3 regions of the Fulvivirga maritima genome follow, and region 2 is predicted to be linked to each of the others. Evidence: riboswitches for the same ligand, from Rfam matches in the RefSeq annotation. Region 2 holds a riboswitch; each other region holds the start of a gene.
What was found. A riboswitch is a leader RNA that binds a small molecule or an ion and turns the genes downstream of it on or off. The one in region 2 is predicted to bind cobalamin.
Positions count from the first base shown of each region.

Region 1: it holds a riboswitch for cobalamin, as region 2 does, so the genes downstream of both, metE (5-methyltetrahydropteroyltriglutamate--homocysteine S-methyltransferase) here and LVD15_RS00080 (hypothetical protein) in region 2, are expected to answer to the same signal.
Region 3: it holds a riboswitch for cobalamin, as region 2 does, so the genes downstream of both, LVD15_RS21735 (bifunctional adenosylcobinamide kinase/adenosylcobinamide-phosphate guanylyltransferase) here and LVD15_RS00080 (hypothetical protein) in region 2, are expected to answer to the same signal.

Region 1 is NZ_CP089980.1:4,111,016-4,116,154, reverse strand. It holds gene metE (5-methyltetrahydropteroyltriglutamate--homocysteine S-methyltransferase) at 1-2,201, opposite strand, end outside; cobalamin riboswitch at 2,386-2,577, opposite strand; gene LVD15_RS17460 (mechanosensitive ion channel family protein) at 2,667-4,442, opposite strand; gene LVD15_RS17455 (LVIVD repeat-containing protein) at 4,585-5,139, shown strand, end outside.
Region 2 is NZ_CP089980.1:4,226-9,364, forward strand. It holds gene LVD15_RS00040 (TolB family protein) at 1-42, opposite strand, end outside; gene LVD15_RS00045 (TolB family protein) at 1-388, opposite strand, end outside; gene LVD15_RS00050 (TolB family protein) at 360-533, opposite strand; gene LVD15_RS00055 (hypothetical protein) at 524-667, opposite strand; gene LVD15_RS00060 (class I SAM-dependent methyltransferase) at 999-1,544, shown strand; gene LVD15_RS00065 (hypothetical protein) at 1,559-1,711, shown strand; gene LVD15_RS00070 (uroporphyrinogen decarboxylase/cobalamine-independent methonine synthase family protein) at 1,870-2,229, opposite strand; gene LVD15_RS00075 (hypothetical protein) at 2,222-2,413, opposite strand; gene LVD15_RS00080 (hypothetical protein) at 2,410-2,664, opposite strand; cobalamin riboswitch at 3,090-3,286, opposite strand; gene LVD15_RS27225 (DUF6584 family protein) at 3,575-3,781, opposite strand; gene LVD15_RS27230 (DUF6584 family protein) at 3,744-3,881, opposite strand; gene LVD15_RS00085 (DUF3817 domain-containing protein) at 4,249-4,563, shown strand; gene LVD15_RS00090 (helix-turn-helix domain-containing protein) at 4,700-5,139, opposite strand, start outside.
Region 3 is NZ_CP089980.1:5,161,211-5,166,349, reverse strand. It holds gene cobC (alpha-ribazole phosphatase) at 102-632, opposite strand; gene LVD15_RS21745 (adenosylcobinamide-GDP ribazoletransferase) at 614-1,402, opposite strand; gene cobT (nicotinate-nucleotide--dimethylbenzimidazole phosphoribosyltransferase) at 1,399-2,451, opposite strand; gene LVD15_RS21735 (bifunctional adenosylcobinamide kinase/adenosylcobinamide-phosphate guanylyltransferase) at 2,493-2,996, opposite strand; cobalamin riboswitch at 3,036-3,232, opposite strand; gene LVD15_RS26945 (5-methylcytosine restriction system specificity protein McrC) at 3,731-4,063, opposite strand; gene LVD15_RS26940 (McrC family protein) at 4,017-5,030, opposite strand; gene LVD15_RS21725 (McrB family protein) at 5,023-5,139, opposite strand, start outside.

The DNA.
Region 1 (5,139 bases), 2.3 Mb from region 2:
CATAGCTGATCTTCTGGCAGTACTGCTTTAGCTTTCTCCAGCAGCTCTTCCATTTCCAATCTGCTAGGCACACGTGGCGAATGGATGTCATAAACACCAGGACCAATATCATTTGGATAATTAAACTGAACGAAAGCGTCTAATAACTCCATTTGCGAACGAGAACATTCTATGGTAATCACATCAGCATCCATCGCTGCTATGTTTTCAATGATGTCATTAAACTCAGAATAACACATGTGAGTATGTATTTGCGTAGCATCACTCACTCCTGATGAAGCTATACGGAAGGCCCTCACGGCCCACTCCAGATAGGTTTGCCAGTCAGACTTCCTTAACGGCAACCCTTCTCTTATGGCTGGTTCATCAATTTGTATCACCTTAATGCCGGCTTCTTCAAGGTCTACCACCTCATCTCTTATGGCCAGAGCTATCTGGTTACAGGTGGCTGATCTTGGCTGGTCGTTTCTTACAAAACTCCATTGTAATATGGTTACTGGGCCGGTAAGCATTCCTTTGACCAACTTATCTGTAAGTCCTTGAGCGTAGGTGCTCCATTTCACCGTCATAGCTTCTGGTCGGGAAACATCACCATAGATAATAGGCGGCTTCACGCAGCGGCTACCATAACTTTGTACCCATCCGTTTTGAGTAAACACAAAGCCATTGAGCTTTTCTCCGAAATACTCTACCATGTCATTTCTTTCAAATTCACCATGCACGAGTACATCAAGCCCTATTTTTTCTTGCCACTCTATAGCCTTAGCGGTTTCTTCAGCCAGGAGATCATTATACTCTTTTTGGGAGAGCTCTCCTTTTTTGAATTTAGCCCTCCAGCTTCTCACTTCTTTAGTTTGAGGAAAAGAGCCAATGGTAGTGGTAGGATAAAGAGGTAAGTTGAGCACAGATTGCTGCGTAGCCTTCCGCGAGGCAAACTCATGATCTCTATGTGTATCAGATTCTTCAATACCATTTACACGTGATTTAACAGCCGTATTATGAATTAAAGCCGAAGTAATCCTGCTTTCCTGCGCCTGGGTGTTGGCCTGTAAGGCAGCTATTACATCAGCCTTATCTTCACCTGCCAGTTTGCTTAGGGTCACTACTTCTTCCACTTTTTGCTTAGCAAAAGCCAGCCAGCTCTTTATTATTGGCGTAAGCGTATCTTCTTTAGTCTCTAAAGACAAGTCACAAGGAGAATGAAGCAGAGAGCAACTCGTACCAATCATTATTCTCTCCTTTCCTAATGCTCCAATCGCCTTTTTAATTTGTTCTAGACTGGCAATAAAGTTATTCTTCCAAATATTTCTTCCATCTACCAAACCGAGAGATAGTGAAAGGTTATCCGGCGTTTTAGCCAGCACCTCAGAAAGCTGTTCCGGCGCTCTTACCAAGTCTACATGCAGGGCTGTAACGGGTAGTGACACCGCCAACTCTGTATTTCCTTTAAGGCCTTCAAAATAAGTAGCTAATAGTATTTTCAGGTGAGGAAATTTCTTATCGATCTCTGCATAAACTTTTTTATACACCTCCTGAGTAGGCGCGTCAATGTCCATAGCCAGGAAAGGCTCATCTATTTGTATCCACTGTACATCTCGCTCACTAAGCTGAGCAAAAAGCTCAAAATAAACTGGTAACAGGTTATCTATTAGCTCTAATCGGTTGAAGCCCTCTTCTTTTTCCTTACCCAAAAGCAAGAAAGAAACAGGTCCCAGGATCACCGGCTTGGAGGCAATACCAATACGCTTAGCTTCGTCAAATTCATCAATAATTTTAGTAGAAAAGAGTTTAAACTGCTGGTCTTTAGTAAACTCAGGCACTATGTAATGGTAGTTAGTATCAAACCACTTGGTCATTTCCATAGCGGTTATGTCCAAGCCATTTTGCTGATAACCACGAGCCATAGCAAAGTACAAGTCCAGCTCCGTTTTACCTTCTTTAAGAATTACATCATGGTACCTTTCGGGAATAGCATTAACGGTGAGCGCCATATCCAGCACCTGATCATAGTAAGAAAAGTCGTTAGAAGGAATAAGGTCTATTCCTGCTTCTTTCTGAAGATTCCAGTTATGCTCCCTGATTTCTTTAGCAGCCTGCACCAGCTCCTTCAGCGTAATTTTGTCGTTCCAGTAGCTTTCACAAGCCCTTTTTAGTTCACGTCGGCTACCTATGCGCGGATAGCCCAGAATGTGTGTTTGCATTTTTTTAACTTTTAGTGTTTAAATAGTATTCTAAAAGTCCATTGCAAAATTTCGGCTTTGCCCGACGATAATAAGAAGAAAAATAAGGTGAAGATGCACCACTCCCAATACCAACAGCATACACCTATCCTGTGATTTTACAAGCAAGCATCAGACCTGACAATGAGCTTCATATCGCGAAAGCAAAGTCATAGCGGAAAAGGCAGGTCTCCTGACTTTTAACAGCTTTTGCCGTCCTTCCCATTCTGATCAGGCAGAACAGTGGACCACAAGGGCAAAAGCCTTTAGTGTTAATTACAGTTGCGCGACAGCTCTGGATTTGCACCAGATTCCCTATTAATGCACGTTAAGTGTAACCTACTCCGTTTGATGAAATTAAGTAAAGAACTTTACTGATCGTAAAAGTAAGTATTTCTTTTTTGAAAAGGTTCAGTTAGGAGTAGAATAAAGTACTACTCCTTTCATTTACCCTTTATTATTCTGGCTAGATCCTTCTGGTGGATACGGTATGGTATTTTTAAGGGCTTCTATAGCTTCTGGGGTAAAATTGGGTATTTCCATCTGCTCTTTCTCTCTCCATTCCTTTACCTTAGCGTGAATGGCTTCTGCTTTTTCAGTAGAAACGCCTTCATCTTTAGCCATATAAATAGTTTGTGATGGGAAGGCGAAACCTGTACCACTCTCTTCAACTATATCCATAATACGGAGCAGCAAGTCTTCTTTCACCTCTAAAAACCCATTATAATCTATGGCTCTCACATAAGCGAATATCTCCAGCGGCAGGTAATCAGGACCAAAACCTGTAAAACGTATTCTGGCAGGATCTGGATCTACCTTAGGGTGAGCATATAAGAGCTTCCTTATTTCTACCAGCAGATAGCGCATCTGGTCAGGGGTGGTTTCATAGCGCATAGAGAGCACCGGGTGAAACCAAAACATATCTCTTTGAGTATAATTTTCAATTTTTAAAGAAGAAAACTCACCATTAGGTATGGTTACTATGGTTCTGTCTAATGTTCTTATTTTGGTAGAACGCATGCCTATCTGCTCTACGGTGCCGGTGGTATCCGCTACTTTACAGAAGTCTCCTACTCTAATAGGTCTGTCTAGTACCAGCGTAACACTACCCACAAAATTTTCCACCGTTTTCTGCGCACCCAAGGCAATAGCAATACCACCAATACCCAGGGCTGCTATCCAGTTAGTAATATCAAAGCCCAGGGCCCCGATAGCCATAATAACGCCTATGATAATAATAGAAACGTAAAATGCTCTTCTAAAAAATATGATAGCACTAACGGCGGCCAAATTGCCTTTAAGGCTCATTTTACGCTCCATAAAGCCAGCTACGAAATCAGCGATTCTCCATAAAAGCAATAGCAGCGCGGCCCAAAACACTATTACCGTAACAAAACTGAATTGCTGCCTTACCACCACTGATATACCCAGATATTGAGACACTTTAAGATATAAGACTATGGCAAGATATAATCTCAATGGAAAACTAAAAGCATCAATAATCCCTTCAACAGACTCCTCTCTAGCCTTTTTCCATACTTTTTTAACAAAAAACACCAAGCCTTTTGAAAGGTATACGGCACAGAAATACACTAAAACCACTATGCCCAGAATAGCTATCCACTGACCAAGTGAGAAGCCGAACCTTCTATTTTTTAACAGAAAATTAGGTAATAATTTATTTATAATTGGCTCCTTAAAATTCTCCTTTTCTGAAGCTATATTGAGCAACGTTTCTGAGCTAAAAAGCCAGATATAATTTCCTTCAGTATCTTTTTTCTTCTGAAGCAAAAGGTCGATGTTCTTATTATTAACAGAAACAAACCCTACCCTATCAACATCCTTTTTAAAGCCATCTTCCAGGTTTCCTTCCTCCTTATCACTAATCCAGGCATTAGGGAATATGGTGCCTCCCTGATCCAGCATAAACACCAGGCTTTTCACCAACTCAGCAGCCTCTTCATTACTGGCATCATAAGCTCCATTTAAATCAAAATAACCAATGGCTCTTTTATACCTGCTGGCAGATATAGCATCCATAAAACCATTAACGGTTCCTTGCGGCGACCTTCTGCCTAGTGAGTCAGTAGGAACCTCCTCTTCTTCAGCGGGCTCTTCAACTTGTGTTTGCCCCAGAATTTGAGCCGAAGCGCTAATTGATACAAATACCAAAAGCACCACTACGAACTGTATTTTAAAGAAAGAAGCCTTTATCAGCGACATTTTATAATTCAATTTTTTTAATTATAGAGGCACAAAACTAACTATTAAAACGCTATTCAAAATAGATTTTTTGAAAGAAGTATACTCAACCCTCCAACCTTATAAAAAGATTCGGTGTCTATAAAATAAAACCAATCACACCATGAAAAAGTCCTCTACTACCTCCTCAAAACTGAACATCGGTCTGATCCTACTTGTTTTCATATCCTTCGTTTCATGTGAAGATAAATGTGAAAATGAACAAACTTTATACAACTACCGCCCTGTGTATACCAGCCTGACAGAACTTAGGTCTCAAGTAGCATATTCGGAGCCTCAAGAAATAGAAATTACAGGAAAAATATTCTTCAAAGACTCTTATTTATTCATTAATGAGCCTAATAAAGGTATTCATATTATAGATAATCATGACCCTGCTAACCCGGTAAACAAAGGTTTTATAACTGTACCCGGCTCTTATGACCTGGCAGTAAAAGGCAATATGCTATATACTGATAGTTATATAGATCTTGTAATTATTGACATCAGTGACATTAATAATATTCATGAGGCGGGAAGAAAAGAAAATGTATTTAACACCTATAATACGTATGGCTACTACGCCACCGATGACGCATTGGTCACTAGCTGGGAAATCAGCGAAGAAAGAACTGTAGTTACCCATGACTGCAATGGATCGGACTCAGACCCTGTTTTG
Region 2 (5,139 bases):
AGTCGGGTCTACAGGCACCACCAGGGCCGCCAGTAACACCACTCACCTCTCCTGTTTCCATATCATATCTACGCACCTGATAAATCTGGCTATTCGGATCTTTATTATATTGAAAATAGCCTCCAGGATATACATCTTCACAGAAATATAAATATTTACCATCTGGCGAAGCATACGGCTCATTCACATCTTGCTGATCATTTTTCCTTTTTGTAAGCTGTAACCCACTACCACCAGTGATATGGTACATCCACATTTCTCCAGCTCCAAGACTACGGCCAGACGTAAAATGCTTTCTGGCTATTAAATAGTCTCCATCAGGAGTCCAAACGGCATTATTTAGCAGCCTGAAATCTTCTTTAGTTACCTGATGGGCATCGGACTCCATCAGTATTCATTACCCAAATATTATCACCTCCGCCGGCATCACTGGTAAATGATATCTTCGTGCCATCAGGATTAAACCTGGGCTGCACTTCAAACCGGCAAGCCCCCGACCGAAGGGCCGTAGCCTTCCCTCCTGCTATAGGCATAATATAAATATCTCCAACAGATCAAATACTACCTGACTGCCATCAGGACTCACGTCCAGGTTCATCCAGGTGCCTTCAGTAGTAGAAAGCGCCATCTCTTTAAAATTCCATTCTCCTTCAGGGTCGGGCCACATCCCATTCCTTCTTATCCTGGGCAGTGACTATCCCTGCAATGCATAATAACACACAGAGGTATAAATATTTCATAATACAGTTTTGGTTTAAGAAAGCCCAAAATATAAGAGATCAATATTTAGAAATGAAGCAAGTATTTATAAGTGGTTATTTTAAAGTCGATTTTCTGGAAGATTTAAATAATCCTAAATACTCATTATTGAATTTCGCAAATCCATACTCATTTAAATCACATTTTACTACCTTTGGTTACCCATCTGAAAATAGAAACGAGTCAAATCATTTATTATGGAATGAGATCCTACCCTATATGAAGACAAGCACGCATTTGTGTTTGATTATGGCGATTCGCTGATATCATTGCTAAACCCTCAGCTAGGAGAACGCATACTAGATGTAGGCTGTGGCACAGGAGAGCTAACCTATGAGATCAGCAGGCTTGGTGCCAATGTAAAAGGCATTGACCTCTCTGAGGACATGGTAAAAAGAGCCAAGGAAAAATACCCGAACGTACCTTTCTCTACTAAAGATGCTGCCCATTTCCACTTCAAACACCCTTTTGATGCTATATTTTCTAATGCTGCACTACACTGGGTAAAAAACTATCAGGGAGCCATTAAATCTATATATAGCAGCTTAAAACATGGTGGACGTATGGTGGTAGAATTTGGAGGAAAAGGAAATGTAGACACCATAATAAGGCAGTTAAAATTAGAATTAAAGCGGGCTGATTATGATCAGGCTGCAGCACTTGAGCCCTGGTATTTCCCTTCTATAGGTGAGTACACTTCTGAGTTAGAAAAAGAAGGCTTTGAAGTAACCCTGGCTCAGCTCTATGAAAGACCTACTCAACTGGCCGATCAGGAAAAGGTATAGAAGACTGGATCACCATGTTTGGCAAAGTGTTTTTTGAAGGCATCAATAAAGTAGAACAGATACAAATAGCCAAGAAAGTACAACAGGGTGTTTTTCACCAGCTGTTTCATAACGACCAATGGTACGCGGATTACAAGCGAATAAGGGTAGTGGCTGTTAAGAAGTAGGGTTTGATTGACATACTTGATCAAAACAACACAAAAGCCCTGCAACCATGCAAGGCTTTTATTTTTTATCTACAAATTGAGATCAAAGACCCCACACCTCTTCCGCAATAGAAACCATGTTTTTCACTTTTTCCCATTGCTGCTCATAGGCTAGTTTATTACCATCTTCTGTAGTATGAGAACCCACATTGAGGACTGAGGCATAAGTGCTCTAAAGCCACATATTCTGAAGCTTCTTTTATTCGGTTCTTAATAGCTTCCTTATCTTCTATATCTCCTGTTTTAGAGGTGATTAAACCCAGCACAATATTTTGATTCTTAGACTTGGCTAATGGAGCAAAATCACCACTACGTTCATCATCATACTCTAAAAAGAAACCATCTATATTCACACTGAACATCTCCTCTGCTATTACATCATAACCTCCAGAGTAGATCCAGGCGGAGTGGAAATTACCACGACAAACATGCATGGTCACCAATAAATCATCTGGCTTATCTTGCAGCGCATCATTCAATATTTAGCAGCCAAACGACCACTTCTACAGGATCAAGTCCTTCTGCTTTAAGCGCCTCACGCTGACCTTCGTCTACCAGCGTGGCCCAATACACATCATCTAGCTGTAAGTAGCGGCATCCTAAATCATAGAAATGCTTAATGGTGAGTCTATATGCCTCCTGATAAGTCTTTTGCCAAATCATAAAATACTAGCATATACAGGCGTATTTCTAATGTTGGGCTGAAAGAACATGTTGGGGCTAGGTATAGTCTGCTTAGCCACAAAATCATCTCCAACATGGGCTTTTAAAAAGGCAAAATGTTTAACAAAAAACGGATGATTGGGGTTATAGCGAATAGGCTCATAAATGTCTATCAATCGGCCAGGAGTGGTAATACCATGAAATTCGTAAGGAGGGCCGTCTATCTGGCGAGTACCAATAAAGTCCTTCATAAAATCAAAGTGCCACCATGAGCGACGGAACTCACCATCTGTAATGCTCTTTAAGCCAGATTCCTTTTGTTTTTCTATCAGTTTTATGATTTCCTGATCTTCTACTTCCTTTAACGCCTCGGCATTAATGGTGCCGGCGGCAAATTTCTCTCTTGCTTCTTTAAGTGCCTCAGGCCTTAGGAAAAGCTCCCCACATGATCTGCTTTAAAAGGAGTCAGTTTTGTGTTTAGGGTTGTTCCCATAATATGTATTACTAATAATTGATTTTAAAATGCTTTATAAGCTCTTTAAAATGCTTCGTAATGCTATGAGAAAAGAAATTTTAGAAATAATAATGTACAGAAATGACAGAGTTTACCTGTTGAGCAACACGCACTACCATTAATGTATTCATTGTAAGACCTAAAGCTTCAAATCGCGAAAGCATTGTCCATTCAGAATAGGCAGGTCTCCTGACTTGTAACCGATTGATCAGCCTTCCCATTCCTGATAAGCTCAGAACAGTGGACATTGAAAATGATGAATCGTTTGGTGTGTTACTTACAGTTGCGCGACAGTTCGTGATTTTCACACGATTCCCTATTAATCTACGTTAAGTAAAACCTTTTCTGATTGATGAAAGTATGTAAAAGAACCAATGAAGGGTAAAGTTAAAGATCCTTTTCAATTTTATAGCATGATTTGCTGGTACCCGGCTAAAATAGCTGTTGCTCTTGTATGAAGATGAATAAAAGATGCGTCACCAATGCCCATAGACTTACAAGTGCCATAATCTAAAGTCTCATCAGGGTGATATTAAAAGAGCCATCTTACTGCAGTTACAAAGCCAATGACTACAAAAATCCCAATAAGCAATAAAATCAAGCCCACGACAAATGCCATTACTTTTCCTTTAAAAGTTTGTTTATTGTTAGAATGACACCCTTTTTATTCGTTTTGGGGGCTGAAAAGTGGGGACGTAATTATTCTTCTTTTTACTGTCTAATTTTAATTCCGACAATTTCTTTTGAGCATATTTAGATAGTTTAGACTTATCTCCACGAAAAACAATTTCTTGCAATATTTGATACCCAGAATAATTAACTGACTTTTCGTAAATGGCAACGCATTTTTTCAATTCGATCGCTGACAGGTTCTGTTAAAATCCAATATTTTCCCGCTGCATCCAAAAAACCACTGTCATAATAAAGTTTGGCAAGTTTATCCCATAATTCAATCTCATTAGGATTCTTTGTATCAAATTCCGCAAGCTATCAGCAGCTTTGAATTTTAGTCCACGATCAATTTCAGAATCGATTCTATCTATTTTTTTCTGTAAACTGACCACTTATGCTTAGCAGACGACAACCTCATATCGCCTTTCATTTTTAAATTAAAACTGACTTGTGAGATATTATGAATTCTGATAATCAGACAATACCCATCTCAATCATAACGATAATTTAATTATTTTAATAAAAAATCAAGCTTAATAGGATTAAAACTTCCCCAGCACATCCAATCCATTTTCCGCTAATAGATCAAGAGACCATATAATTGTTGAGCAAGAGCATTTGGCCTATCTTCACACAAATTTTCTGCAGCATGATCCAAGACAACACTTACAATCTTAAATTGGTAAAAGCATTTACTACTATAGCTATACTGGAAGCCATATCTTATCTGGCTTTGCTTCTAATAGCTATGCCTTTGAAATATTTCATGGATATACCTGAGGCTGTAAAATACACAGGCTGGGCCCATGGACGACTATTTGTTCTCTATGTAACTATGCTGATGGCCTGCTGGATAACCTATCGCTGGAGATTTTTAAGAGTGGTAACATTTTTTGTAGGCTCTCTCCTACCCATTGTTCCTTTTATAATAGAAAAGAGGCTGAAGAAAGAGTATAATTTATGAACAGAAAAACCTGGACGCTCCACTTTCATATAAAAAGCTTTATATCAAACGGTTACAGAAAATGTAGCATTACAAATGCCTTAGGAGTTGAAATTGGAATTTAGTGGAGATGGGGCAGCCTGTAATGAGCTTTAAACTAAATAAACTCAGATTTTCTTAAGCCAAGTTTCGGTTTGTTTAATTTTTCAATCGATTCTCTTACTTGGGCTCTTGTTTCTGATTGCAAAAAAGTTGGGATCAAAACATTTAGTTTAACTCCTAAAATCCGATGAATAATTACTAAATCCTTAAGTGTAAATTGAGAGACCCCATTCATTAATTCACTCATATATGATTTTGGATGGCCTAAGACCAATCCTAAATCTTGTTGGGTCATATCAAACTCTTTAAGCCTTTTTCTAATCACCTCTTTTCGTTTGTTAATGAATTTTTGTTCATAATTCACTATCTCCTCTGCTTTATCAGACTCATCTACTTGTGAATCAGTAATATTTTCAAAATCAGACCATTCTTTATCCTCGTATTCTTTAATCAAATCACGAAGCTTTTTTCTCAAAGGCTTTAACTCTGGATTGT
Region 3 (5,139 bases), 1.2 Mb from region 2:
GAGAACCTCAGAGTGACTCGGGCTGCATCGACTCTGCCAGGCATCAGAGTGACTCGGGAAGCATCAACTCTTCCAAGTCAGGCAGCATGACTCGACCGCAATTATACGGCATCATATTTCCAAACCTCCCCATACCCTATATTGAAATTTTCAAAGGCTTTGTTTAAAGGAATGTTGTTAAGGTGCGCATGCATGATTCTTATTACTCCGGCATGAGTCACTACCGCAATCTTTTGCTTTGAATCATTTACTTGAATAGACTGCCACCATTCTTTTACGCGGGCATGAAGGCCTTCCATTGATTCACCATTGGGGGTTTTGGCTGTCACAAAGTGCTCCATCCAATAGTCTAATGGTTCATTAGGAATTTCATCCCACTTTTTCATTTCCCAATCACCAAAATTCATTTCTTTGAGCCGGTCATCGGTTATGACCTGGCTGGTCAGTTGCTGCGCTAAAATAGTACAGCGTTTGAGAGGGCTGCTATACACCGTATCGAACTTCTCGGGTAACTGTGGCTTGAGCTGTCGGCATTCAGCTTCAAATGAGTCAGTAATGTCAAGGTCACTCTGGCCATAGCAGATGCCTTTAGCCACCTGCGGCGTGGTATGTCTTATAAAGTAAACTTCCATATCAGTATTAAAAATAGATAAAAAGCCACTTCTGTTACTTGTTGCGTTGCCCCCAAGCAGTCGCCGGTATAGCCTCCTATCCATTTGGTGAAGTACCTGGCCAACCACATCTTCACAACATATAAAATCGGAATGAGGGCCAACACAAAAGCATTATGGGAAAGCAAACACAAGGCTATCAAAGGAATAACTCCTAAAAATGCAGCTATTATCAGGTTAGCTCTATGCGCTTGCTGAGCCACAGGCTTGGCCTTGCTGTCGTCTGTATCTCTTACATAAGCATGGGTAAATATGAAGGTCGCGGCCATAAAACGACTCAGGGCATGGGCACTGACCATAATCATCAGTATAATCCACAAATCGGTCAAATTGCTTATTTCCACTAACAGACTAGTCTTTAGCAACAGGATGAGAATCATGCCAATGACGCCATAAGCTCCCATTCGGCTATCTTTCATAATAACCAGAATCTTTTCTTTAGTCCAGCCACCACCAAAGCCATCACATACATCAGCAAAACCGTCTTCATGAAAGGCTCCGGTAGTCAGCACCGAAGCGATAATGCTTAGCACAATACCCACCGCAGGATTCACGGCCCACGCTCCTATTAAAAAAGCTACTGCAGCAATGCCACCAACTATCCAACCGATCAAAGGAAAGTAACGAATGGATTTGTTAATATATTCCGGGCTATGATCTACCGATTTAGGGCATGGGATGCGCGTATAAAACATCAAAGCCGTAAAAAATACTCTGATTTGTTCTTTCATATCGTGGATTGCTGGCTTACTCCTGCCCCTTCAAAGCTGGCCATTTCATTCAGAAAAGTACAAGCCGACTGCACAATAGGATAAGCCACCGCACAGCCTGTCCCCTCGCCTAGTCGCATGCCTAGCTTAAGCAATGGTTTGGCGTTAAAAGTCTTTAGCATCATCTGATGGCCATGTTCTTCAGATTGGTGAGTAAATACACAATAACCTAAAATGGCCTTTTCTATCATTTGGGCCACCAGCAAAGCAGCAGTACAAATAAAGCCGTCTACCAGTATAATCATGCCTAATTCAGCCGCTTTGAGCATTCCACCACATATCTGAGCTATTTCAAACCCACCCAAACTAGCGAGTACAGCTATGGGATCATTCTTATCCAGATCTTGGTGCTTTTCCAATACTTGTTGCAATGTTTTTATCTTCCCTGCTAGTTGCTCCTGATTAGCCCCTGTGCCTTTACCCACGCAGGCTGCTACAGGCTTATCACAAATAACACTCATTAATAGCGATGCCGATGATGTGTTACCTATCCCCATTTCTCCAAAACCAATAACGTTGCTGCCATTATTAAAAATGCCTTGAACTACCTCAGCCCCTTTGGCTATAGCTTGCTCACATTGGGCAATAGTCATGGCGGGACCTTCCAGATAATTGGCCGTTCCATAAGCTATTTTAGCATCTATAATGCTATCAAAAGGGCCGAAATCATAGTTTACACCGGCATCAATGATCTTTATATCAATGTTATTTTGCTTGGATAGCACATTGATAGCCGCACCACCGTTTACAAAATTCATCACCATTTGGTAGGTCACCTCTTGCGGGTAGGGATTAACCAAACCTGTTTTAGCAATACCATGATCACCGGCAAATACGGCAATAGTGGGTGCATTTAACGATGGCGTTAGCGTTTGCTGAATACGCGCAATGGTAAAAGCGGTGTCTTCTAAAAGCCCCAGTGCACCAATGGGCTTAGTCTTAAGGTCTATTTTACTGCGAATAGCATCATCCAGATGATCAGCAACAGGTTGGATAGTAAAGTGAAGCATGATTGAGTTTTAGAAATAATAATAATCAGGTATGTAGTAAGTCATTTTAATGTTAAAGGAAGGCCAGAAACCATAAAAAAGGCCTTATCAGATTGGCTGGCTATGAATTCATTCATCCATCCTTGCAGTTCTGTGAATTTACGGCCCACTTCAGTCTGTGCGTGTATGCCCATCCCAATTTCATTAGAGATAATGATGAGGGTTCCCTCCTGCTGAAAGAGCGCTGAGAGCTCTGCTTTACCCTTTTCAAGGCATTCATCTACATTGTTCTTGGTATCAACATACCAGTTGGTGAGCCAAAGTGTAATACAGTCCAGCACCACTACCTTGCCAGAGACATCCAGTTTACTGAGGTGCTTTTCTTCCTCTATGGTAGTCCAGCGGTCATCTCTATCGGCGACATGGCGCGCTACTCTTTTCTTAAAATCACCGTCCCACTGGCGGGCAGTGGCCAGATATATGGGGTTATCCGATAAGCTCAGCGCCAGTTTTTGCGCATAGCCACTCTTTCCGGATCTTTCCCCTCCTGAAATGTAATAGATCATGGTTTATCAGCTTATTCCTGACTCTTCCTCCGAAAGCCGTTAAAATATAAGCCACTGGCAGGTCTTCTGGCTCGCTTCCAATGTTTTTGGCCTTCCCATTCTACAGAATAGTGGCAAGAGGTAAAACAACTTTCAGAAACTTACAGCTACGGGGATAGCTCCGGACTTTCACCGAATTCCCATTTTAATTCATTGCAGCCTGAGAGGAGAATGAAACCAATAGCGAGTCAAAGCTATGGATTATGATCTAATATTGTCTTTAAAAAAATTAATTAATTCTTCTATTGTCTTAGTTATGATTTTCAGGATTTAAGGATGTCAGGATTTGAATTATACTTCAGATTAGATACCTTCTTAAATGGTATGCTTTTGCCTCCGAAGTTGTCTAAACCTTGATTTTTCATGATTTACCTGATTGCATGATTTTTTTATTATTGTGTACCCGTTTAAATTGAAGGGATTTTGAACCGGAGTTGTCTTAATAGTGATTTTCAGGATTTAAGGATGTCAGGATTTGAGTTGTACTTCGGAGTAAATATCTTCTTAAATTGTAAGCTTTGCTTCAGAAGTTGTCTAAACCTTGATTTCGCGTGATTTACCTGATTACATGATTTTCTTGTTATTGTGTACCCGTTTAAAATGAAGGGATTTTGAACCGGAGTAGATCAATATACCAATTTCCTGTCAATTGCTCTGGGAAATATTAGAGCATTTGAAAGTAAAGGAAGAGACATCTAACTTTTACGCGATGACTTTTCAGCAGAATCCAGTTGGATGGCTTTAAGAATAGCTTCACCTATTTCTCGATTCAAAACTTTTTTATTCTCTTGTACTATAATCAAATCCGCAAACATCAATCCACAGGAAAGATCGCTAAGTTTGTCTTTACTGATATTTTGAAAATCACCATCCTCTTTTCTCACAGCGTCTTTCACTTGATCTGGATAAAGCAAATAACCTTCATTTGATTCAAAGTAATGGAGGTAAGCATATACCTGACGAAGATCTTCCAAAGAAACTTTAGACTGAAACTTCCACTTGGTATCGATCACTACTTTTTTTATCATCTGAGAGTTCGATGACTAAATCAGGTTTAAGAGGTCGAGAATAGCCATTATTTGGCTTCCAAAAGGCCTTAGATGGCTGAGCCAACACCTTCACCCCTTTGCCAGATGCAGCCCTCACCAAACTCCAATAAATAAAGCTTTCCCAAAGTTTGTTCATGTCAAACATGATAGCTAGAATGTCATTGGGGCCGCCTTTGATATCCGGGTGATAATTGAGAAGAATGATTCTGGCCAGCTCAATGGCTCCTTTGTAGCTTTCAGTTTTTCGCTCATAGGCGAGTGTCCGAAAGAGCTTTTCATTGATCACTCTACTCTTAGATTCCGGAAAAAATAGTAATAAAGCTTCCGCATTTCTTCTCACAGCATCCGAACCAACCTTAGCCACGCACTCCAGACCAGCTCTAAGAATGAAATTGAAGACATTGTCCTGATCATAAACCGTATGCGCCACATAAAAGCGTTCGGCATGCACCGCATTTTTCGTGATCTGCTGATGCACCAATAGTTTACCCTTCAAGGCAGACTGATTACTGGTATTCGTTCGATATTTCTTGATCAATCCTTGATGGATAAGTCGTTCCGCTTCTGATAAGAACAACTGAAAATAAGTTTCCAGTACACTATGCTGACGTATTAGAATATTCGCTTGCGTAGTAGTCTTCGCTTCTACTTGCAGACTTATGAGCAGCATATCTAATAACACTTGTTGCCACTCGGATTTGTTTAGCTGATGTTTGTCTGTCTTAGGCAGCACCTCAATGGTGAGGTCGCCTACTTTGATTACTCCAACATGTTCATTGAAGCGAACCTTATTGAAAAAGACCTGAAAGAATCCGGTTTGATTGGCTTGCTCGTACCTAGCCAGAGCATCCAGATGCTTCTTTTTGAATTGAAGGCCTTGCACCTCTTGACCTAAGGTAAGCCAGCTCCACTCATAAACTAATATTTTATCTGCTTGCCTAGTCACCAATGATCGTTTTCACCTTTTCTAATATATTGTCAGAAGTTAGGTCTGTTAATTTATATCGGATGGTTGGTAAATAGTCATCCTGATCATAAACCGCCATTTTGGGAGC